3 regions of the Streptomyces sp. Root1310 genome follow, and region 1 is predicted to be linked to each of the others. Evidence: riboswitches for the same ligand, from Rfam matches in the RefSeq annotation. Region 1 holds a riboswitch; each other region holds the start of a gene.
What was found. A riboswitch is a leader RNA that binds a small molecule or an ion and turns the genes downstream of it on or off. The one in region 1 is predicted to bind thiamine pyrophosphate.
Positions count from the first base shown of each region.

Region 2: it holds a riboswitch for thiamine pyrophosphate, as region 1 does, so the genes downstream of both, thiO (glycine oxidase ThiO) here and ASD48_RS11635 (thiamine ABC transporter substrate-binding protein) in region 1, are expected to answer to the same signal.
Region 3: it holds a riboswitch for thiamine pyrophosphate, as region 1 does, so the genes downstream of both, thiC (phosphomethylpyrimidine synthase ThiC) here and ASD48_RS11635 (thiamine ABC transporter substrate-binding protein) in region 1, are expected to answer to the same signal.

Region 1 covers NZ_LMEQ01000003.1:131,146-138,733, forward strand. Annotated here, with positions in the region: gene ASD48_RS11615 (LOG family protein) at 1-269, shown strand, start outside; gene ASD48_RS11620 (LAETG motif-containing sortase-dependent surface protein) at 432-1,154, shown strand; gene ASD48_RS11625 (ABC transporter ATP-binding protein) at 1,255-2,274, opposite strand; gene ASD48_RS11630 (iron ABC transporter permease) at 2,275-3,945, opposite strand; gene ASD48_RS11635 (thiamine ABC transporter substrate-binding protein) at 3,921-4,997, opposite strand; TPP riboswitch at 5,088-5,193, opposite strand; gene rlmN (23S rRNA (adenine(2503)-C(2))-methyltransferase RlmN) at 5,220-6,326, opposite strand; gene ASD48_RS11645 (phosphatidate cytidylyltransferase) at 6,524-7,588, opposite strand, start outside.
Region 2 covers NZ_LMEQ01000001.1:412,740-420,327, reverse strand. Annotated here, with positions in the region: gene ASD48_RS01925 (sulfite oxidase-like oxidoreductase) at 1-620, shown strand, start outside; gene ASD48_RS01920 (deoxyribonuclease IV) at 651-1,529, opposite strand; gene pknB (Stk1 family PASTA domain-containing Ser/Thr kinase) at 1,575-3,515, opposite strand; gene ASD48_RS01910 (thiazole synthase) at 3,653-4,447, opposite strand; gene thiS (sulfur carrier protein ThiS) at 4,451-4,651, opposite strand; gene thiO (glycine oxidase ThiO) at 4,684-5,850, opposite strand; TPP riboswitch at 5,848-5,958, opposite strand; gene ASD48_RS01895 (hypothetical protein) at 6,011-6,361, shown strand; gene ASD48_RS01890 (FAD-dependent oxidoreductase) at 6,394-7,588, shown strand, end outside.
Region 3 covers NZ_LMEQ01000033.1:289,017-296,604, reverse strand. Annotated here, with positions in the region: gene ASD48_RS37515 (VWA domain-containing protein) at 1-1,346, opposite strand, end outside; gene thiC (phosphomethylpyrimidine synthase ThiC) at 1,490-3,316, opposite strand; TPP riboswitch at 3,309-3,498, opposite strand; gene ASD48_RS37505 (YibE/F family protein) at 4,084-5,721, shown strand; gene ASD48_RS37500 (SsgA family sporulation/cell division regulator) at 5,940-6,386, opposite strand; gene ASD48_RS37495 (IclR family transcriptional regulator C-terminal domain-containing protein) at 6,487-7,350, opposite strand; gene ASD48_RS37490 (DUF5326 family protein) at 7,548-7,588, opposite strand, start outside.

The sequences.
Region 1 (7,588 bases):
TGTTGGCCCGCTGCACCGCGGGGGTGGTGTTCCTGCCGGGCGCCGCCGGGACCGTACAGGAGATCTTCGACAACGCGACGCCCAACTACTACGGGTCGCGGGGCGAGCCGACGCCGATGGTGCTCGTGGACCGGGAGCACTGGACCCAACGGCTGCCCGCCTGGCCGCTCTTGCGGTCACTCGCCCGGGAGCGGTCGATGGAGTCCCGTATCGCCCTCGTTGACCGGATCGAGGAGGCTCCGGAGGCGTTGAAACGTCTCGGTGGTTAATAAGCGGGCAAAGCCAGCCGCTCCAAGGCGTCCCCGCATTGACACTTCTTATGGAACGCTTATAGACCTGTGAGTCTGCTGGGGATGGTGACGCACTCGGCTCACCGGGGGCGCCATCTTCCCCTCCACCCCCCGCAGTTGCGCTTCCCGTAAAGGACAAACGTGTCCCTTTCCCGTCGTACCGCCGCCCGTTCGGTGCGCATGCTCGGTGTCACCGCCGCCTCCGCCGCCCTGGCACTCAGCGCCGCCGGCACCGCGCTGGCCTGCGACATCACCGAGTTCTCCGCCACTGCCGTCTGTGACGGCGCCAAGGGCGCCATCACGGTCACCGACAAGGACCCCACGCGCGTCCCGGCCGAGATCACCGTCTTCCTCGAGAACAACGGCGGCGACCTGAGGCAGGTCGGCGTGGCCCAGACCGTCAAGGGTTCGGCCGCCGGCGTGACCGTCTCCTTCGCCGAGGCCTGGGAGCCGAACGCCGAGTACCGGATCCACGTCAAGGCCGTCAAGGGCAAGAAGATCCTGGTCGACAAGGACATTCCGGGGAACCTGACCACCCCGTCCAAGGCCTGCGAGGCCGACGACACGTCCACCCCGTCCACCACCCCCTCCACCACCCCGTCCTCGACGCCGTCGGACAGCACGACCTCGGCGCCGCCGGCCGAGACGGCCACCCCGTCCCCGTCCGCCCCGGCGAGCGACAGCGCCGCGCCCGCGCCCTCCGCGAGCAACGCCCCGTCGGCCGCGGCCCAGGAGTCCAACCTGGCCGAGACCGGCGCAAGCTCCAACACCGGTCTGATCGTCGGCATCGCGGCGGTCCTGGTCGCCGTCGGCGGTGGAGCGGTGTTCTTCGGGATGCGGCGCCGCGGGTCGAGCAACCGCTGACCCGCACGACCGGCCGACCAGCCGGACGCACCTGAGCGGCCCGCCCCTGTCTCCGGGGGCGGGCCGCTCGCATGTCCCGCCCCCCGCGGGGATGGGCCGGTCAGTCCAGTACGACGGTCTCGGTCGCGTCGAAGGACACTCCCACCACGCCCCCGACCTCCGGCGCGTCCCGCAGCGTGCACGCCGCTTCAAGCCTCGGTGCGCCCTCCGGCTGGAGGTGCACGGCGACATGGGTGCCGCGGAAGGTACGGGCGGCGACCGTGCAGCGCAAACCCTCTTCCGCGCCCACCAGGCGCACACCGGCGGGCCGGACGAGCAGCGTGCGCGCTCCCTGCGCCGACCCGGCCGGCACCGGCACCTTGCCCCACGGCGTGACCGCGGTCTCCTCCGTGACGGTCGCCTCCGCCAGGTTGTCGAAGCCGAGGAAACGCGCCACGAACGCGTCCGCCGGCCGCTGCCACACCTCGAGAGGCGTACCGGACTGGGCGATCCGCCCGTCCCGCATCACCACGACCCGGTCGGCGAGCGCGAACGCCTCACCCTGGTCGTGCGTGACCGCGAGCACGGTCGTCCCCAACCGGCCGAACAGTTCCCGCAGCTCGACGACGAGTCGCTCCCGCAGCGACCGGTCGAGCTGGCCGAGCGGCTCGTCGAGCATCAGCAGCCGCGGCCGCGGCGCGAGGGCCCGGGCCAGCGCCACCCGCTGCTGCTCGCCACCGGAGAGCGAGGCCACCGCCCGGCCCGCCGCACCCGGAAGCCCGACCAGTTCGAGCAACTCCGCCACCCGCTCGCCCTGCCGGACCCTGGGCATGCCGTGCATCCGCAGCCCGAAGGCGACATTGCCGCCCACGTCCCGCTGCGGGAACAGCTGATGGTCCTGGAACATCAGGCCGAGCTCCCGCTTGTGCGCGGGCACCCCCGTCCGATCCCGTCCGCCGAGCAGCACCCGCCCGGCGTCCAGCGGTTGGAGCCCGGCCACCGCCCGCAGCAGCGTCGACTTGCCGCTGCCGCTCGGCCCCAGCACACACACCACCTCGTGCTCGGCCACCGCGAGATCGACGGCGTCGAGCACGGGCCGCCCACCGAACCGCACGGTGGCGCGCTCCAGTTCCAGCAGCATCTACAACTCCCCCGTCCGGTCGGTCCGCAGTCGCTCCAGCACCAGCAGCGCCACCACGCACACCACCATCAGAATCGTCGAAAGGGCCATCGCCTGGCCGTAGTTCAGCTCACCGGCCCGCCCCAGCAACCGCGCCACGGCGACCGGCAGCGTCGGGTTGTCGGGCCGCGCGATGAACACCGTCGCCCCGAACTCCCCGAGCGACACCGCGAAGGCGAACCCGGCCGCGACGAGCAGCGCCCGCCACACCATCGGCAGGTCGACCTCCCGCCACACCCGCCACGGCGACGCGCCGAGCACGGCCGCCGCCTCACGCAGCCGCTGGTCCACCGCCCGCAGCACCGGCAGCATGGTCCGTACGACGAAGGGGACACCGACCAGCGCCTGCGCGAGCGGCACCAGGATCCACGTACCGCGCAGGTCCAGCGGAGGCTCGTCGAGCGCGATCAGGAACCCGAAGCCGACGGTCACCGCGGAGACGCCCAGCGGCAGCATCAGCAGCGCGTCGAAGCCGCGGACCAGCCGTCCGGCGTCCCGCCGGGTGAGCGCGGCCGCGGCGAGCCCGCCGACGGCCACGGCGATCGCGGTCGCGGTGACGGCGTACTGCAGCGAGTTGCCGATCGCGTCGATCGGCGGGACCAGGAAGACATTGCCGTCCTCACTGGTCAACGCCCGGTAGTAAGCGAAGCCGGGCGCGTCGAGCGAGCGCTGCGCCAGCACCGCCAGCGGCAGCACCAGCAGCACGGCGATCGTGCCGAGCACTCCGGCGAGCAGCGCCCACTGCCCGGCGCCGCGTGGCCGCCGCGCCGTGACCGACGCGTCCACCAGCCGCAACGCGGTCTCCCGCCTCCGCACGGTTGCGGCGTGCACCGCGAGGATCGCGCCGACGGCCAGGAACTGGACGATCGTGAGCACGGCGGCCGTGGACAGGTCGAAGATCTCGGAGGTCTGCCGGTAGATCTCCACCTCGAGGGTGGAGAAGGTGGGGCCGCCGAGGATCTGCACCACGCCGAAAGAGGTGAAGGTGAAGAGGAAGACCATCAGCGCGGCGGCGGCGACGGCCGGCCCCAGGGCGGGCAGGGTGACCGTGCGCCACGCCGTCAGGCGGGACGCGCCGAGCATCCGCGCCGCCTCCTCCTGCCGCGGGTCGAGCTGCGACCACAACCCGCCCACCGTCCGTACGACGACCGCGTAGTTGAAGAACACGTGCGCCAGCAGGATCGCCCACACCGTGGTGTCCAGCCGTACGCCCCACAGGTCGTCGAGCAGTCCGCCGCGCCCGACGAGCGCCAGGAACGCGGTGCCGACGACGACCGTCGGCAGCACGAACGGGACGGTGACGACGGCGCGCAGCACCTGCTTGCCCGGGAACTCCAGGCGGGCGAAGACATACGCGGCGGGCAGCGCGACCAGGAGCGTGAGCACGGTGGAGGCCAGCGCCTGCCAGGTGGTGAACCACAGGACGTGCCGGATGTCGGACTGCGCGAGCACGTCCCACAGCCGCCCGAAGCGCCAGCCCCCGTCGGAGCCGAGCCCCCGGGCGACGATCGCGGCCACCGGGTAGGCGAAGAAGACCGCGAAGAACGCGACGGGCACGGCCATGAGCCCGAGCCGCGCCGCGTTCCCCGCGCGGGCCGTGCGCCCGGTCACTTCAGTACGAGCGAGGTCCATGACTTGACCCAGTCGTCACGGTTGTCGGCGATCTTCGCCGGGTCCAGGGTCTCGGGGTCCTTCGCCTGCGGGCCGTACTGCGTGAACTCCGCCGGGACCGCGGCCCCCTTCCGCACCGGGTAGACGAACATGTTGAGCGGCATGTCCTGCTGGAACTCCGCGGTGAGCAGGAAGTCGAGGAGTGCCTTGCCGCCCTCGGGGTTGGCGGCGTTGCTGAGCAGGCCCGCGTACTCGACCTGACGGAAACAGGTGCCGGTGGAGACGCCGGTCGGGGCCGTGGCCGGCTTCGGATCTCCGTAGATGACCTCGGCGGGCGGCGAGGAGGCGTACGAGACGACGAGCGGCCGGTCGGCCCCCGCCTTCTTCCCGCCCGCGGAGCCGGAGAACTCCTCGTTGTAGGCCTGCTCCCAGCCGTCGACCACCTTCACGCCGTTGGCCTTCAGCTTCTTCCAGTAGTCGGCCCAGCCCTCGTCGCCGTACTTCGCGGCGGTCCCGAGGAGGAATCCCAGCCCCGGGGAGGAGGTGGCGGCGTTCTCGGTGACCAGCAGGTCCTTGTACGCGGGCTTCAGCAGGTCGTCGAAGGAGGCGGGCGGGGTCAGCTTGTGCGCGCTGAAGTACGCCTTGTCGTAGTTGACGCAGATGTCACCGGTGTCGACGGGCGTGACCCGGTGCTTCTTCTGGTCGGCCCGGTACGCGGGCAGGACCTGGTCCGCGCCCTTCGCCTCGTACGACTGGAACAGCCCGTTGTCGAGGGCGCGCGACAGCAGCGTGTTGTCGACGCCGAAGAAGACGTCGCCCTGCGGGTTGTCCTTGGTGAGGACGGCCTTGTTGACGGCCTGCCCGGCGTCGCCGTCCTTGAGGACCTTCACCCGGTAGCCGGACTTCCTCTCGAAGTCCGCGAGCACGTTCTTGGAGACGGCCCACGAGTCGTGGCTGACGAGGGTGACGGTCTTGGACTTCGCCGCCGAACCGTCGTCGTCCGACGATCCGCAGGCGGACAGCGTGACGAGGCCGAGGCCGACGGCCGCGGCCACGAACGTCCTGGTGTGCACTGGATTTCCTCCTGGGTTGACCAGGAAGAGACGCGGCCCTGCCCGGGTACCCGCGGAAGGTTCCGCCGGCACCCGGGCAGGGCGCAACAGCTTGAGTGATGACCGAACTTCCTACCCAGAATGACCTGGGCAAGGTTCAGAGGGTCTGCGGACTCTCCCGCACTCTCAGCGCTGTGGCGCTCCCCTGTCGGAATATGAAGATGTACTGATACCGAGGTCAGACTACCGCTCGGTGGCCGCGAGCTGACCGCACGCCCCGTCGATCTCCTGACCACGGGTGTCCCGCACCGTGACGGGCACCCCGTGCGCGGCGATCGCCTCGACGAAGGCCTTCTCGTCCTCGGGCCGCGACGCCGTCCACTTCGAGCCCGGGGTCGGGTTGAGCGGGATGAGGTTGACGTGCACGGGCTTGCCGCGCAGCAGCCTCCCCAGCCGGTCACCACGCCAGGCCTGGTCGTTGATGTCGCGGATCAGCGCGTACTCGATGGACAGCCGGCGCCCGGACCGCTCGGTGTACTCGAACCCGGCGTCCAGCACCTCGCGCACCTTCCACCGTGTGTTCACGGGGACGAGGGTGTCGCGCAGCTCGTCGTCCGGCGCGTGCAGGGAGATCGCGAGCCGGCACTTGAAGCCCTCGTCGGAGAACCGGTGGATGGCCGGCACCAGCCCGACCGTCGACACGGTGATGCCCCGCTGCGAGATCCCGAGCCCGTCCGGAGCCGGGTCGGTGAGCGCGCGGATGGCACCGACGACCCGCTTGTAGTTGGCGAGCGGCTCGCCCATCCCCATGAAGACGATGTTGGAGAGCCGGGCAGGCCCCCCGGGCACGTCCCCGTCCCGCAGCGCCCGCATCCCGTCGACGATCTGGTGCACGATCTCGGCGGTGGACAGATTGCGGTCGAGTCCCGCCTGCCCGGTCGCGCAGAACGGGCAGTTCATCCCGCACCCGGCCTGCGAACTGATGCACATCGTCACCCGGTCCGGGTAGCGCATCAGCACCGACTCCACGAGCGTGCCGTCGAACAGCCGCCACAGGGTCTTGCGGGTGGTCCCCTGGTCCGTCGACAGGTGCCGCACGACCGACATCAGGTCCGGCAGCAGCGCCTCACGCAGCTTCTCGCGTGCGCCGGCGGGGATGTCGGTCCACTCCGCCGGGTCGTGCGCGTACCGCGCGAAGTAGTGCTGCGACAGCTGCTTGGCACGGAACGGCTTCTCCCCGATCTCCGCCACGACCTCCTTACGCTCGGCGGGCGAGAGGTCGGCGAGATGCCGCGGCGGCTTCTTGGCTCCGCGGGGGGCGACGAAAGTGAGTTCTCCGGGTGCAGGCATAACCCCTCCAGTGTCGCAGATCGAATAAGTGGCCCCCGCTGCGAGCCGTCCGGCGCGATCGTCGGCGGCCGGGAGCGGAAAACCGCCGGGTCACACGGCGACAGGACGCGAAGCCGGAGCGGCGGCACCGTACGGCGACGGGCCCCCTCCCCGAGGCGCGAGGAGGGGGCCCGTACGAGCCTGTCGTGCGGGGTGGGTCAGCCGGAGCCCACGAACAGGACGAGCAGCAGCCACACCACGGGAGCCGTGGGCAGCAGCGAGTCCAGGCGGTCCATGATGCCCCCGTGGCCCGGGAGCAGCGTGCCCATGTCCTTGATGCCCAGGTCCCGCTTGATCATGGACTCGCCGAGGTCGCCGAGCGTGGCGCTGGCCGCGACGGCGAGGCCGAGCAGCAGGCCCTGCCACCAGGTGCCGTCGTCGATCACGAACTGCATCAGCAGCGCGCCGGCGACCATCGCGAACGACACCGCGCCGAGCAGGCCCTCGCGGGTCTTGCCCGGGCTGATGCGCGGAGCGAGCTTGGTCTTGCCGAAGCGCCAGCCGACGGCGTACGCGCCCGTGTCGCTGACGACCGTCAGGACCAGGAACGTCATGACGCGGAACGCCCCGTCGTCGGCCGTGAGCATCAGGGCCACGAACGTGGCCAGGAACGGGACGTAGAAGGCCGCGAAGACGCCGGCGGTGACGTCCTTCAGGTAGCCCTCGGGCGGTTCGGTCATCCGCCAGACCAGCACCGCGAGCGCGGTGAGGGCCATGGCGACCCAGGCTCCCTCGGGACCGCGGACGTATCCGGCGACGACCATCGCCGCACCGCCGACCGCGAGCGGCACGAGCGGCGCCTTGATGCCCTTGCGTTCCTGAAGCCTGCTGGTCAGCTCCCACAGACCGACGACGACGGCGATCGCTATCACGCCGATGAAGACGGCCTTGACGACGAACAGCGACGCGATGATCACCACACCGAGCCCGACCCCGACACCTATGGCCGCGCCCAGGTCTCGGCCCGCACTCTTCTTCTGGGGTGCGGGCGCCGGGTGAGAGGCGTCGGGCATGGGCTCCGGATTCTGCGGCACCGCCGCGTGGGGCTGTGCCGACGGTGTGTCGTGGCCGTGGGCGGCGTCGCCGTACGGCTGGTTGCCGTAGGGCCGGTCCGGGAACGAGGGGCCGCCCGGCCGAGCGGCCCCCCGGTCGTCATCCTGGTTTCCGCCGCGCGCGGGTACGTCGGGGACGATGGGCATGGGGCGAGTCTGCTGCGCCTCAGG
Region 2 (7,588 bases), on a different contig from region 1:
TGGAGCGCGAATCTGGAGAAGAAGCGGTGTCCGAGCTCCCGCCGGGACAGCGACTGCAGCGGGGATGGCCCGTCACCCACTACGGCCCGGTGCCCAAATTCCGGCCCGAGCGCTGGGAGTTCAGGGTCTTCGGCGCGACCGCCGACGGTGAGAAGCACTGCTGGAACCACGAGGAGTTCACGGCCCTTCCGTACGCGTCCGTCGTGGCCGATCTGCACTGCGTGACGAAGTTCAGCATGCTCGGCGCCGAGTGGGGCGGCATCCCGGCCCGCACCATCCTGGAGAGCGCTCCGCCCGCCCCGAACGTCACCCATGTGATGGTGTGGGCCGAGTACGGCTTCAGCTCGAACCTGCGGCTGGCCGACTTCGCCGCCGAGCGCACGATCTTCGCCACCCACAAGGACGGCGAGCTGCTCACCGCCGAGCACGGCTTCCCGCTGCGGCTGGTCGTGCCGCACCTCTACGCCTGGAAGGGCCCCAAGTGGGTCCGCGGCGTCGAGTACATGACCGCCGACCGCCGTGGCTTCTGGGAGGAGCGCGGCTACCACAACCTCGGCGACCCGTGGAAGGAACAGCGCTACTCGTACCAGGAGGGGCCGGGCGACGGCCCGGAACTCTGATCCCTCCGGTGCGGCGTCAGCCGTGCGGCGTCAGCCGTCCCGGAGCTTCTTCAGCCGCTCCACGTCCGCGGCGTGCCCCTCCTTGCCGCCGGGCGTCTCGATGATCAGCGGTACGCCCGCGGTGGCCGGATGGGTCATCAGCGCCCGGAACGGGTCCTCGCCGATGTGACCCGCGCCGATGTTCTCGTGCCGGTCCTTGTGGGCGCCGACCACGTCCTTGGAGTCATTGGCGTGGATCAGCTTCAGCCGGCCCTCGCCGACCGTGTCCACCAGCAGATCGAGGGTTTGGTGCATACCGGCCGGGCCGGTCAGGTCGTGCCCGGCCGCGAAGATGTGGCAGGTGTCGAGGCAGACGCCCAGCTTCGGATGGGCGTCCAGCGCCTCGAAGTACGGCCCGAAGTCCCAGGTCCGGGAGCAGAGCGAGGCGCCCTGGCCGGCGGTGGACTCGAGCAGCAGGAACGGGTCGTCGTCATGGGTCAGCTCGTCCAGCAGCGGCAGCAGGTACTCGCGCACCTGCTTCAGCGCCACCGACCGGTCCCGCCCGCCCGTCGCGCTCCCCGTGTGCACGACCACGCCCAGCGCCCCGATCTCCCGCCCGCGGCGCAGTGAGTGCCGCATCGACTCCACCGACCTCTCGGCCGTCGCCTCGGTGTGCGAGCCGAAGTTGATCAGGTACGGCGCGTGTACGTACGCCGGGACCGACCGGGCCGCACACGCCTCCCGGAAGGCCTCGTCCTGTCGCGGGTTGCCGACCGGAGTGGCCCAGCCGCGCGGGTTGGCGACGAAGACCTGGACCGTCTCCGCGCCGAGGTCGTGCGCGTACGACATGCCCACGTCGTGCAGACCGCCGGCCACGGGTACGTGACCGCCGACGGGGTTGCGGGAGGGGAGGGGGGTACGAGGACTCACCCGGTCAGGGTGTCATGCCCCGCGCACCGCCCCGGCACCGCCCGGTCACCGGATGGTGATCGTGATCGTCGACCCCTTGGGCGCCCTGTCGCCGGCGTCCACGGACTGGCTCTTCACGGTGTCGCCGAAGATCCCGAGCAGCCCCCGGTCCTCCTCGACCTCGAACCCGGACTGCTCCAGGAGCGACTTGGCATCGTCGACGCTCGCCCCGACCACATCCGGGACCTCGACCATCTCCGGCCCCTTGGAGAGCGTCAGCGTCACCGTGTCGCCCTCGGCGGCCTCGCTGCCCTCCTCCGGGGTCTGCGCCGCGACCAGGCCCTTGTCGAACTCGGAGTTGACCTGCTCGGTGGCGACCTTCACCTTCAGGCCGGCCTCCTGCAGCTCGGTCCTGGCGTCGTTCAGGGCGTCTCCGGTGACGTCCGGGATGTCGATCGGGCTGCCCTTGCTGACCACGATCGCCACCGCGGTGCCCGCGCGGCGCTTCGTGCCCGCCTCCGGGTCGGTGCTGATCACGAAGCCCTTGAGGACGTCCTCGCTGAACTCCTGGGTGACCAGACCCGGCTCCAGGCCGTCCGTCTTCAGCAGCTCCTCGGCCTTGTCCAGCCGCGAGCCCGTCACGTCCGGCACCTTCACGATCTCCGGGCCGTCGGAGACGGTGAGCGTCACGGAGTCGTGCTTGCGGATCCGGGCGCCCGGATCGGGGTCGGTGTCCATGACGGTGCCGCGCTTCACGGTGTCGCTGTGCTGGTGCCGCACTTTGCCGACCTCGAGGCCGGCGGCCTCCAGGCGTGTCCTTGCCTCCGCCTCCTTCTGCGTCAGCACCGCGGGGACCTTGGTGAACTGGCCGGAGTTGATGTACCAGACACCGGCACCCACGCCGAACACCAGCAGGACGGCGGCGATGAGCGCGAGCACCCCGCGCCGGGGCCGTGCGGAACGGCGACGGGGCGGCAGGGGCGGCCCGCTCTGGAAGCGGGAGGTGCGGTTGAGCGGGTCCTCGCCGTCGGCGGGGTCGTCGTCGTTGACGGGCAGCGGACGGGGCACGGTGAGCGAGCGCGGGATCACGCTCGTCCGGTCCTCGGCGTTGTCGTGTCCGGCGGTGACCGCCTGCGGCGGCATCGCGTCCAGCTGGTCCGCGGTGAGCGGTGCGCGCGCCTCCCGTACCAGCCCGAGCAGCGCGACGGCGTCGTACGGCCGGACGCCGGGGGTGCGGGCGGTGGCCGACGCCACGAGCTCGTCCAGCTCGAAGGGCATCCCGGGGACGAGGGCCGACGGCGGCGGGACGTCCTCGTGCAGGTGCTTGTAGAGCACGATCGCGGGGGAGTCGCCGTCGTGAGGCTTCTCACCGGTGAGCATCTCGTAGAGCACCACCCCGCACGCGTACACGTCGACGCGGGGGTCGGCGGCGCCGGGCTGCTCGATCTGCTCGGGGGCGAGATAGGCGACGGTGCCGAGCACGGCTCCCGTGGTGCTGGTCACCGTGTCGACGGACCGGACCAGCCCGAAGTCCGCGACCTTGACCCGCCCGTCGTCCCCTATCAGCACGTTCTCGGGCTTCATGTCCCGGTGCACGAACCCGGCCCGGTGCGCGGCGCCGAGCGCGGCCAGCACGGGCTCCAGGATGTCGAGCGCGGCCCGTGGCTGGAGCGCCCCGCGCTCCCGCAGCACATCGCGCAGCGTGCATCCGGCGATGTACTCCATGGCGAGATAGACGTACGACCCGTCGGCACCCTGATCGAACACCTGAACGACATTCGGGTGGGCGAGCCGGGCGACCGACTTCGCCTCCCGGATGAACCGCTCGACGAACGCCCCGTCGGCGGCGAGCGCCGGGTGCATCACCTTGAGCGCGAGCACGCGGTCCAGGCGGGTGTCCACGGCCCGGTAGACCGTGGCCATACCGCCGACCGCGATCCGCGCCTCTACGCGATACCGGCCGTCGAGCAGCTGCCCGACCAGAGGGTCCTGAAGGGTCGTGTCCACGCAGGTGAGTCTACGAGCCGCCGCCGACACCTCCGCCGGTTCCACCGCGATCGCAGCGCGACTGGAGCCGTCCTGTGACGCAACCCACGCGTCCCGCGACTCCCGTGTCCGCAGACCGGACGGTAGCGCCGCGGAGGTCAGAACGCGGGGCGCTCGGGGTCCAGCACGGCCCGGCCCTCCAGGGGCGAGGACGCCTCCGCGAAGTAGCGGGGCGGGATCCGTCCGGCCAGCCGGGCCAGCCTCCCGGCCTCGACGCCGGCCCGCATGGCCGACGCCATCCGCTCGGGTTCCCGCGCCCGGGTCACCGCCGACGCCAGCATCACCCCCGCGCACCCCAGCTCCATCGCCAGCGCCACGTCCGAGGCGGTGCCCGCCCCGGCGTCCAGGATCACCGGCACGCGCGCGTGCTCGACGATCAGCTGGAAGTTGTGCGGGTTGCGGATGCCCAGCCCGGAGCCGATCGGCGAGCCGAGCGGCATCACCGCCGCGCACCCCACGTCCTCCAGCTTCCTGGCCAGCACCGGATCGTCGTTCGTGTACGGCAGCACCGTGAACCCGTCGTCCACCAGCGTCTCCGCCGCCTCCAGCAGCTCGATCGGGTCCGGCAGCAGCGTGCGCTCGTCGGCGATGACCTCCAGCTTGATCAGATCGGTGCCCAGCGCCTCCCGCGCCAGCCGGGCCGTCAGCACGGCCTCCCCGGCGGTGAAACAGCCCGCCGTGTTCGGCAGCACCCGGATGCCGAGCCGCTCCAGCACCGACAGCACGGAACCGTGCACCGAGGGGTCCACCCGGCGCATCGCGACCGTCGTCAGCTCGGTCCCGGACGCCACCAGCGCCCGCTCCAGCACCTCCAGACTGGGCGCACCCCCCGTGCCCATGATCAGACGGGACGAGAAGGACCTGCCGCCGAGGACGAAGGGATCGTCGGCCATGGCTCAGCCCCCCTGGACCGCGGTCAGGACTTCCACCCGGTCGCCGTCGCGCAGCGCCGTGGACGGCCACTGCGCGCGCGGGACCACGGTCTCGTTGAGCGCGGCGGCCACCCCGGAGGGCGCCGGCGTCAGGGACCGTACGACGCTGTCGAGGGCCGTGCCGGGAGCGAACGCGCGCCGCTCCCCGTTCACCGAGACATGCACGTGGGCGCCCTCCCGGGCGTTCTCCTGGGCGTTCATGCGGGCTGCTCCGAGAGTGCGGCGGCGCGGAAGCGCCGGGGCGTGAAGGGACGGGCCTCTTCCGGGAGCTCCCCGGTGGCCAGGGCGTGCGCCATCGCGTCACCCGTCACCGGCGTCAGCAGCACGCCGTTGCGGTAGTGGCCGGTGGCCAGCAGCAGTCCCGCCAGCTCCGTCGGCCCGAGCAGCGGCGCGTTGTCGGGGGACCCGGGCCGCAGCCCCGCGCGCGTCTCCGTCAGCGGCAGCTCGGTGATCCCCGGGACCAGCTCATGGGCGTCGCGCAGCAACTCGTACACGCCTCCCGCCGTCACCGTGGTGTCCCAGCCCAGCTCCTCGCTGGTGGCGCCCACGACCAGCTCGCCGTTCTCGCGGGGGACCAGGTAGACCTGGCTGCCGCGCACCACGGCCCGCACGGTCCGGCTCAGGAACGGCGCGTACCGCGGCGGCACGGTCAGCCGCAGCACCTGGCCCTTCACCGGCCGTACGGGCGGCAGCACGTCCTGCGGCACCCCCGCGAGCCGTCCGCTCAGGCTGCCGCCGGCGAGCACCACCTGCCCCGCCGCCAGGGCCGTACCGTCCCGGGTGACGACCCCCGTGGCGCACTCGCCCACGACGGACAGCCGCTCGGCCCGTACGCGGTGGAAGGACACCCCGGCCCGCTCGCACGCGGCCACCAGCGCCGCGGTCAGCCGCCGCGGGTCGATCTGGTGGTCGCCGTCGACCCGCAGTCCGCCGCGCACCCCGGGCGCCAGCAGCGGTTCCAGGCGCCGGCACTCCCGCCCGGACAGCCACTCCGACTCCAGCCCCGACTGCTGCTGGAGTGCGTGCAGCTCGCGCAGGTGGGCGCGGTCGTCGGAGTCCAGCGCGACCGCGAGCGTGCCGCAGCGCCGGTAGCCGAGGTCGTGCCCGGTCAGCTCCGTCAGCTCGGCCGCGAACTCCGGGTAGCGGCGGGCGGAGGCCAGGTTGAGGCCGAGCAGGGTCTGCTCGCCGTGGTGCAGTTCCGTGACCGCGGCCAGCATCCCGGCCGCCACCTGGGCGGCCCCGCCGCCCGGTGCCGGGTCGGCCACCGCCGTGGCGAAGCCGCGCTGCGCGGCCCGCCAGGCCGTGACCAGCCCGATGATCCCGCCCCCGATGACGAGGACGTCTGACGTACGTGGAGACGACATGGGCGTCCAGCCCCTCCCTTCGCCGGCATGACCCGGATCAGGTTCGACGGTCGGAGGCCGCCAGCCTCCCTCTCAGCCCGGTGCGTCCGGACTCCCGCGTGTGCTCTAGGTTGGCCACCCTAGCCCGTGGTCCGGCGCCTCTGTAAGGGAGCCTTTCGTCATGCCCCGCTCGTTGGACGGCCTCGTCCTCGCGCCCGTCGCCGACCAGGCCCCGGGCCAGGTCGGCACCCGCACCCGCTTCACCTACCACGAGCGCGGCGGCGCGATCTGGGCGGAGTACACGGGCGGTGACGTCGTACGCGGGCATCTGGTGGGTACCAGGGAAGGAGACCGGCTCGACTTCCGGTACGTACAGCTCAAGCACGACGGGACGACGTCCTCGGGGCACTGCGTCTCGACGGTCGTGGAGCTCGCGGACGGACGGGTGCGGCTCGAGGAGAGCTGGGCGTGGGAGTCGCAGGAGGGCAGCGGCACCAGCGTTGTGGAGCAGGTCACGACGCACGACGGCTGACTGACGATTCGTCAGCCGCCTAAGGTGATCAGGTGAGCGAGCAGAGGCAGGAACAAGGCGGTCCGTCCGGGCGGCGCGTGGTGGTCGTCGGCGCGGGCATGGCCGGGGTGCAGACCGCCGTGGCCCTGCGGGAACAGGGCTTCGACGGCACGGTGACACTGATCGGCGCGGAGCCCCACCAGCCCTACGACCGGCCCCCGCTGTCCAAGGCCGTCCTGCTCGGCAACGCCGAGGGCTCCGCCTTCGACGTCGACTTCGAGGGCCTGGGCATCGAGCTGGTGCTCGGCCGCGAGGTCAGCGGCCTTCGCCCCGCCGACCACGAGCTGGACACCGAGGCCGGGCCCGTCCCCTACGACGTCCTCGTCCTCGCCACCGGCGCCGAGCCGATCCGGCTGCCCGGTGCCGAGGGCGTGCCCGGCGTGCACCTGCTGCGCACCCTGGACGACGCCGAACGGCTGCGTCCCGTGCTCGCCCGGCAGCACGACATCGTGGTCGTCGGCGCCGGCTGGATCGGCGCCGAGTTCGCCACGGCCGCGCGGGAGGCAGGCTGCGAGGTCACCGTCGTCGAGGCCGCCGACCGGCCGCTGGCCGGGGCCCTGCCCGCCGAGGTCGCCGCCCCGATGGCCACCTGGTACGCCGACAGCGGCATCGAGCTGCGCACCCACGCGCGCGTGGAGCGCGTCGAGCCCGGCGCGGTCGTCCTGGACGACGGCACCCGGCTGCCCGCGGGCGCCGTCGTGGTGGGCATCGGCGCCCGCCCCGCCACCGCCTGGCTGGCGGGCTCGGGCGTCGCGCTCGGCGCCCACCGCGAGGTCGTGGCCGACGTCCATCTGCGGACCTCCGTGCCCGATGTGTACGCGGTCGGCGACTGCGCCTCCTTCCCCTCGGGGCGGTACGGCGAGCGGCTTCTCGTGCATCACTGGGACAACGCCCTCCAGGGACCGCGCACGGTCGCGGCGAACATCGTGGGCGCCGCCACCGACGAGCCCCTGGCCGTGTACGACCCGGTCCCGTACTTCTGGTCCGAGCAGTTCGGCCGCTTCGTCCAGTACGCCGGGCACCACGCCGCCGCCGACCACGTGCTGTGGCGCGGCGACCCGTCGGGACCGGCCTGGTCGGTGTGCTGGCTGCGCGACGACCGGCTGGTCGCCCTGCTGGCCGTGGGCCGGGCGCGCGACCTCGCCCAGGGCAAGCGGCTGATCCAGGCGGGCACGCCCATGAACCCAC
Region 3 (7,588 bases), on a different contig from region 1:
CCGGGCAGCGTGTCGAACCGCTCCAGGACGCCGTAGTTGGACCGGCCGAGCCCCACGAACTGCCAGAAGATCGGCTCCTCGACCGCCGCCCGCAGCTCCTGCTCGATCGCCGCGTCGCGGTAGACCCCTCCGTCGGAGAAGAACAGCACCAAGGTCGGGGCGGCCGCCGGATTCTCCCGGACATACGACCTGACCTGGGCAATCGCCTTCTGTTCCTCGTTCTGGATGCCGACCGAGCGCATGTCGACCTGCCCCGGCTCCATCCCCTTGCGCGGCTTCCTGCTCCGCCGGAACAGACTGATCTCGCCCACCCGCACATGCAGTCGCAGCCACTCGGGGAGCTCACCCAACCGCAGGTCGGGAAGCCGGGCGGCATCGCTGGCGAAGGTCCAGGCCTGCATCTCGCCATCGTCGTCGAGTTCTGCCGCCACCGCGGCCATGCGCTCCACGACGTCCGCCACCACACCGCGTGAGTACAGGAACGCCATGGACCCGGAGGCATCGAGGACGAGCACGACCCGCGCGCTGATCCCCACCGCCCCTCGCTTGCTCAGGCTGACCGCGACCTGCTCCTTGCGCAGCGACAGCCGCTTCCGCATGTCGACGGGAAGCCGCTCCTCCCCCTTGGTCAGACGGGGGCCCGACGGCGGGGCGGTTGTCGGTGGCGTGGGCGCGGGCGCGGGTGGGGCGGATACGGGTGGGGTGGTGGGCCGTGGGGTGACCGCAGGTGAGGCAGCGGCGGATGGGGTGACCGCCGGGCGGTGCGGAGGGGTCGCCGCCGAACGGCTCGGTGGGGTGACCGCCTGCTCCGGCTCGTCGTCGACCGTGATCCCGAAGTCCGTGGCCACCCCCGCGAGCCCGGAGGCGTACCCCTGCCCGACCGCCCGGAACTTCCAGCGGCCCTCGCGCAGGTACAGCTCACCGGCGATGAACGCCGTCTCCGTGTCGGCCTGCATCTCGAAGCGGGCCACTTCGGAGCTCCCGTCCCCACCGAGAAGTCTCAACGTCAGGCCGGTCACCTGGCCGAACGTGCCCCCGTCGGCCGACGCGCACAGCACCACACGCGTGATGGCGCCCTCCAGTGAGCGGAGGTCGACCTGGACGGTGTCGGTCCAGACACCGGCTTCGCGCCGCTTGCCGAGGTGCCGCACGGCGCCGGACGCGTGCAGCGGCTGGTTGTAGAAGACGAAGTCCCTGTCGTCACGCACCCGCCCGTCCTGCGCCAGCAGCAAGGCCGAGGCATCGATGTCCGGCCCACCGGCCCCTTCGGCCCAGCGGAGTTCGACCCGTACGTCCGGCACGTCGACCGGCAGATTGGCACCCTTGCTCAGGGATCTCGCTGTCATGGAGGCAAGTCTGCCGAGCCGGCGCCCCGGGGCAACCGAACGAGCGCGATCATTTCCTCCTGGGCGACCGCCAGGAGCGTGCCGTCGGGACGCAGCGCCGCCCCCGGAAGTCGGACCACAAGGGACAGCGCCGGTCCGCTACGTCAGTCGGCCAGCGGCAGGTACACCCGGTTCCCGCTCGCCGCGAACTCCTTCGACTTCTCCAGCATGCCCTCGGCGATCTCCTCCGCCGAGGCCCCGTCGGCCGCCCCGGCACCGAACCGCTCGTTGATGCTCTGGCTGATCTTCATCGAGCAGAACTTCGGCCCGCACATCGAGCAGAAGTGCGCCGTCTTCGCCGGCTCCGCCGGGAGTGTCTCGTCGTGGAACTCCCGTGCCGTGTCCGGATCGAGGGCCAGGTTGAACTGGTCCTCCCAGCGGAACTCGAAGCGGGCGTCGGACAGGGCGTCGTCCCATTCCTGCGCACCGGGATGCCCCTTGGCGAGGTCGGCTGCGTGGGCGGCGATCTTGTACGTGATGACGCCGGTCTTCACGTCGTCACGGTTGGGCAGGCCCAGATGTTCCTTGGGCGTGACATAGCAGAGCATGGCCGTGCCCCACCAGGCGATCATCGCGGCACCGATGCCGGAGGTGATGTGGTCGTACGCCGGCGCGACGTCCGTCGTCAGCGGGCCGAGCGTATAGAACGGAGCTTCATCACAGATCTCCTGCTGAAGGTCGATGTTCTCCTTGATCTTGTGCATCGGGACATGGCCCGGGCCCTCGATCATCGTCTGAACATGGAAACGCTTCGCGATCCGGTTGAGCTCCCCGAGTGTCCGCAACTCCGCGAACTGCGCCGCGTCGTTGGCGTCCGCGATGGAACCCGGCCGCAGGCCGTCGCCCAGCGAGTACGTGACGTCGTAGGCGGCGAGGATCTCGCAGAGTTCCTCGAAGTTCTCGTAGAGGAAGGACTCCTTGTGGTGCGCGAGGCACCAGGCCGCCATGATCGAGCCGCCACGGGACACGATGCCGGTCTTGCGATTGGCGGTGAGCGGGACGTACGACAGGCGGACACCGGCGTGGACCGTCATGTAGTCCACGCCCTGCTCGGCCTGCTCGATGACGGTGTCCTTGTAGATCTCCCAGGTCAGTTCCTCGGCGCGGCCGTCGACCTTCTCCAGCGCCTGGTAGAGCGGCACCGTGCCGATCGGGACGGGGGAGTTGCGCAGCACCCACTCGCGGGTGGTGTGGATGTTGCGGCCGGTCGACAGGTCCATGACCGTGTCGGCGCCCCAGCGGGTCGCCCAGGTCATCTTCTCGACCTCCTCCTCGATGGAGGACGTCACCGCCGAGTTGCCGATGTTGGCGTTGACCTTCACCAGGAACCGCTTGCCGATGATCATCGGCTCGATCTCCGGGTGGTTGACGTTGGCCGGCAGCACGGCCCGGCCCGCCGCGATCTCCTCGCGAACCACCTCGGGGGAGACGTTCTCCCGGATGGCCACGAACTCCATCTCGGGTGTGACCTCTCCCCGGCGCGCGTACGCGAGCTGGGTGACCGCCTCGCCGTCCCGGCCACGGCGTGGCAGGCGCGGACGGCCCGGGAAGACCGCGTCGAGGTTGCGCAGACCGCCGCGGGGCGAGGTGTGCTTGACGCCGTCGTCCTCGGGGCGGACCGGCCGGCCCGCGTACTCCTCGGTGTCGCCCCGGGCGATGATCCAGTTCTCGCGCAACGGCGACAGGCCCCTGCGGACGTCGGTCTCGACGAGTGGATCGGTGTACGGGCCGGAGGTGTCGTACAGGCTGACCGACTGCCCGTTGGTGAGATGCACCTGACGGACCGGCACCTGTAGGTCGGGGCGGGTGCCCTCGACGTACCCCTTGTGCCAGCCGATGGACTTCCCGGCCTCCGAGGCGTTCCCGTCGACCGTGCTTTCGCTGGTCGCGTTCTGCGTGAAGGCAGGCGTGCGTGCGTCCTTGTTGGTCATGAGACCTACTCCCTACGCCGGCATTACCCGGTAACAGGTTCGGCGGTCGACGCAGCGGCTACCGCCTGCCGATGTTTCATGTGAAACATCACTCGAATCGAGAGACGTTCCACGTGAAACATCGCGAAGACGGAGGTCAGCGCCCTCTCAGCCCGGTGCTCCGAGCTCCCGCGTGTGCAAAGGTTGCCTCCACGCTAGCGTCAATTCTGGCGCGGTGAACAGGGGGCCCGGGTCGTTCTTGCGATGATCGGTCGGTGACCACGACACACCAGCCCCCGTATCCGCCGCCCGAGCCGCCCCGCCGACCGGGCTCCGCCGGCCGCCCCGGCGATGGCTCCGGCAATGGCTCCGGAAGCGGTTCTGGGAGCGGTTCCGGCCCCGGCCCGAGAGGCGACCGCGACTTCAACGACGGTCACGATCATCCGCGCAGTCCCGGCCACGGGCCGGGATACGCGGGCGGGCTCGGCGGGCTGAGACGCGTCGGAACCCCTGGCGGTCATGGACCCGGCTCGGTCGAAGGCCGCGGCTCAGGCCCAGGGTCGCAGCCTGGGTCCGGGACGCGGTCCGGGTCTCAGGCGCAGCCGGGGGCGGGCAGTGGCCGGGGTCATGGACACGGTCCAGGGCCCGGGACCGGCCCGGGATACCGGAGCGGGCAGGAATTCCAGGGTGGGCAAGGGCCCGGGAACGACCAGGGATACGGGAACGGTCGCGGGTACGACGGGCCTGACGGGTACGGGGACGTACCCGTCGTACCCGTACCCGGGCAGGTGTACGGGCCCGGGCAGGAGTACGGCCCCGACCACGGTTCCGGCCCTCGTCCTGGCCCGGGCCCTCGTCCTGCACGTGGTCCCGGCTCTGGTTCCGGCTCTGGTCCCGGCCCCGGTGACGGATATGGCTTCGACCGCGACCACGGTCATGGGCAGAGTCACGACGGTGGTCATGGCGGCGGCCCCGGTAGCGGTCCCGGCGGGGGCCACGGCGGCGGACACGGCCATGGCCCGGGTGACGGGCACGGTTCCGGTTCAGGCTCCGGTTCCGGCGGCGGGCACGGGCATGCGCACGGCCACAGTCACAGTCACGGCCCGGCCGCCCCCGTCTCCCAGCATCTGCGCAAGGTCATCGCTGCCATCCTCATCCCGTTCGGAGCCGCGGTACTGGTGGGGCTCGTGGTGCTGTGGCCCGGCGGAGCCCCGGCGCACGAACGCACGGGAGTCGGCTTCGACCGGCAGACCCAACAGGCCACGGTCACCAAGGTCGTGAGCTTGAGCTGTGCCTCGGTGAACGCCTCGGGCGACACCCCCACCGGCGACACCTCCACGGCCGAGGGCTCCTCCGCGCAGCAGCAGGCCGGCGGCACCTGCAAGCGGGCCACCATCCGGGTGGACACCGGCGACGACAAGGGCCGTACGTTCACCGAGATCGTCCAGCCCGACCAGTCACGGCAGTTGGAGCAGGGCGAGAAGGTCGTGGTCGCCTACGAGCCCTCCGCGCCGAAGGACCTCCAGTACTCGGTCACCGATGTGAACCGCCGCATTCCCATGGCGGTCCTGGCCATCATCTTCGCGGTCGCCGTCGTGGTCGTCGGGCGGCTGCGGGGCGTGATGGCGCTGGTCGCGCTGGCCATCAGCTTCATGGTGCTGAACTTCTTCGTGCTGCCCGCGATCCTCCAGGGGTCGAACCCGCTGGTCGTGGCGGTGGTGGGTTCGAGCGCCATCATGCTGATCGCGCTGTATCTCTGTCACGGGCTCTCGGCCCGCACCTCCGTCGCGGTGCTCGGCACGCTGATCTCTCTGCTGCTGATCGGCATCCTCGGCTCGCTGTTCATCGACTGGGCCGCGCTGACCGGCAACACGGACGACAACACCGGCCTGATCCACGGCCTGTACCCGTCGATCGACATGAGCGGTCTGCTGCTGGCCGGCATCATCATCGGCTCGCTGGGCGTCCTCGACGACGTGACGGTGACTCAGACCTCGGCGGTCTGGGAGCTGCACGAGGCCAACCCGGCGATGGGCTGGCGCGGCCTGTACCGGGCCGGCATCCGCATCGGCCGCGACCACATCGCGTCCGTGGTCAACACGCTCGTCCTCGCCTACGCCGGTGCCGCGCTGCCGCTGCTGCTGCTCTTCTCGATCGCGCAGAGCAGCGTGGGCACGGTCGCCAACAGCGAACTGGTCGCCGAGGAGATCGTGCGCACCCTGGTGGGCTCGATCGGCCTGGTCGCCTCCGTGCCCGTCACGACGGCGCTGGCGGCCCTGGTGGTCTCCGCCGACCGGGCAGGCGCCGGAAAGGCGCCCGTGACGGCTCCGGAAGCCACTCCTGCGGTTCCGGGGGGAACAGCGGAGGCGGCGGTGGCGGGCAGCGCCCAGACCCGGGGCGGCCGGGGCAGGCGGCGCAAACGCTGAGGCGGAGGGCGCCCGAGCACCGACCGCACCGGCCGGCTCGGGCGCACGCCCCAGTGTTCCCGGCCAGGCTGTACGGCGCCCGCGCCACCCCATGAAGAAGCGTTCCTGCACAACACCGACCGCAGCAAAGCCTTCACCACACCCGTGTCGCCATCACCCGCGTCGCCACGACTCGCCCCGCCACAACTGGCCACGACTCGCCTCGCCCCGCCATCACGTCAGCCGGCGCTCTGCTCCTCCGCCAGGATCCGGTCCAACGCTTCGTCCAAATGCGCGTCGAAATCGGCGAGAGCACCCTCCTGGCCCAGCGGAACCAGCTTGTCGGTGCGGTCGAGGAACGCCACGAGCGGGGCCGCCGAGGAGCGGAACAGCGCCTGGTCTCCACCGACCTGAAGCCGGATCAGGACCTCCCCCAGCACATCGGGATCCACCGGCGAGACACGGACGTCCCCTTCGCCGCACGGCCTGCCCACCCCGTCGATGAGCAGCTCGCGCCCGAAAGCCCAGGTCACCGGGGCATCGCCGGGCAGATGGAAGGTGAGCCGCACGGCATAGGGATCGCACGACTCGTAACCCAGCTCCACCGGAATGCGGAACGAGAGCTCCTCGGAGACGAGGAAGCTCATCATGACCTCTGCCTGTACTGCCTGAACGGACTCGCGCATCGCCTAACCCCGTCATTTGCCGCCGACTGGCCGGGAATGGACCTTCTGACACTGCACGCATCTTGCAGAAAGTACACAATAGATCACAAGGAGTGAGTTTTCAGATACTGATAGAGATCGCCAGCGACCCCAGCAGCCGTCCGATCTCGCTCTGAAGTTGCCGGGCGGCGGGCAGCAACCGGTCGGCGTGATGGGCGGGCAGAGAGATCGCCATCGTGGACGCCGTGGTGCCCACGGTGATCGGGACGGCGGCGCACACCGTGCCCAGCGCGTACTCCTGCCGCTCGACGACCGGTTCCATACGCCGCATCCGCTCCAGGCGCCGCAGCAGGGCGTGGTTGTCACGCACGGTGTACGGGGTGATCGACTCGGCGGGGTAGCGGGCCAGGTGGTCGCGGCGGGCCTCCTCGTCCAGTTGGGAGAGCAGACACTGGCCGATGGCGTGCGCGTGTCCGGTCTCGCCGAAGTCGGCCCACTCCTCGACCGCCGGATTGCCCGGGGTGTCCGAGACACACATGATCTCGATCTCACCGTCGCGGTACCTGGCGTAGTACACGGGGACACCGATCGAATCGCGCCACTGGGCGAGGGTGTCGGCGACCGTGCTGCGACGTTTCTGCGCGGCTCCGCTCCTGCCGAGCCGCTCAGCCGCCTCGCCGAGGAAGAACAGCCCTCTGTCCCGTCGCAGATAGCCCTCGTGCACGAGGGTGCGCAGCAGGTGGTAGGCGGTGGGCAGGGCGAGCCCGGTCTCGCGGGCGAGTTGCTTGGCCGGAGCCCCGTACTCGTGCTCCGCGACGCATTCCAGCAGCCGCATGGCGCGCTGGACGGAGCCGATCAGGGTGGCCGCGGGGTGCGGATGCTCGGGGGCGGTCGTGTTCGGTGGGCGTTGCAGCGGGGGTGCGGCGGACCGCGGCCGGGCGGGAGGTGTGAACGGTTCTGCCGATGCGGTGTCAACCATGACCATGGGTCACTTCCGAAGCGCGAGGGGGAGGTCCGTGCGGGGACACGGGAGGGGGTGTGCGCCACTCGCGGGGGTTCGTACCCGCGACGAGTTCCGGACTTTAACCGTCTGCCACCGCGTACAGACGGGCTGTCAGGGAAACTTCCCCCGGCCGAGGGAACAGGCGATTCCTGTTACCGCTCACCGGCCTCCCGCACCGCTCACCAGTCGCTGCGCGAGGAGGAACTCGAAGTGAACTTCC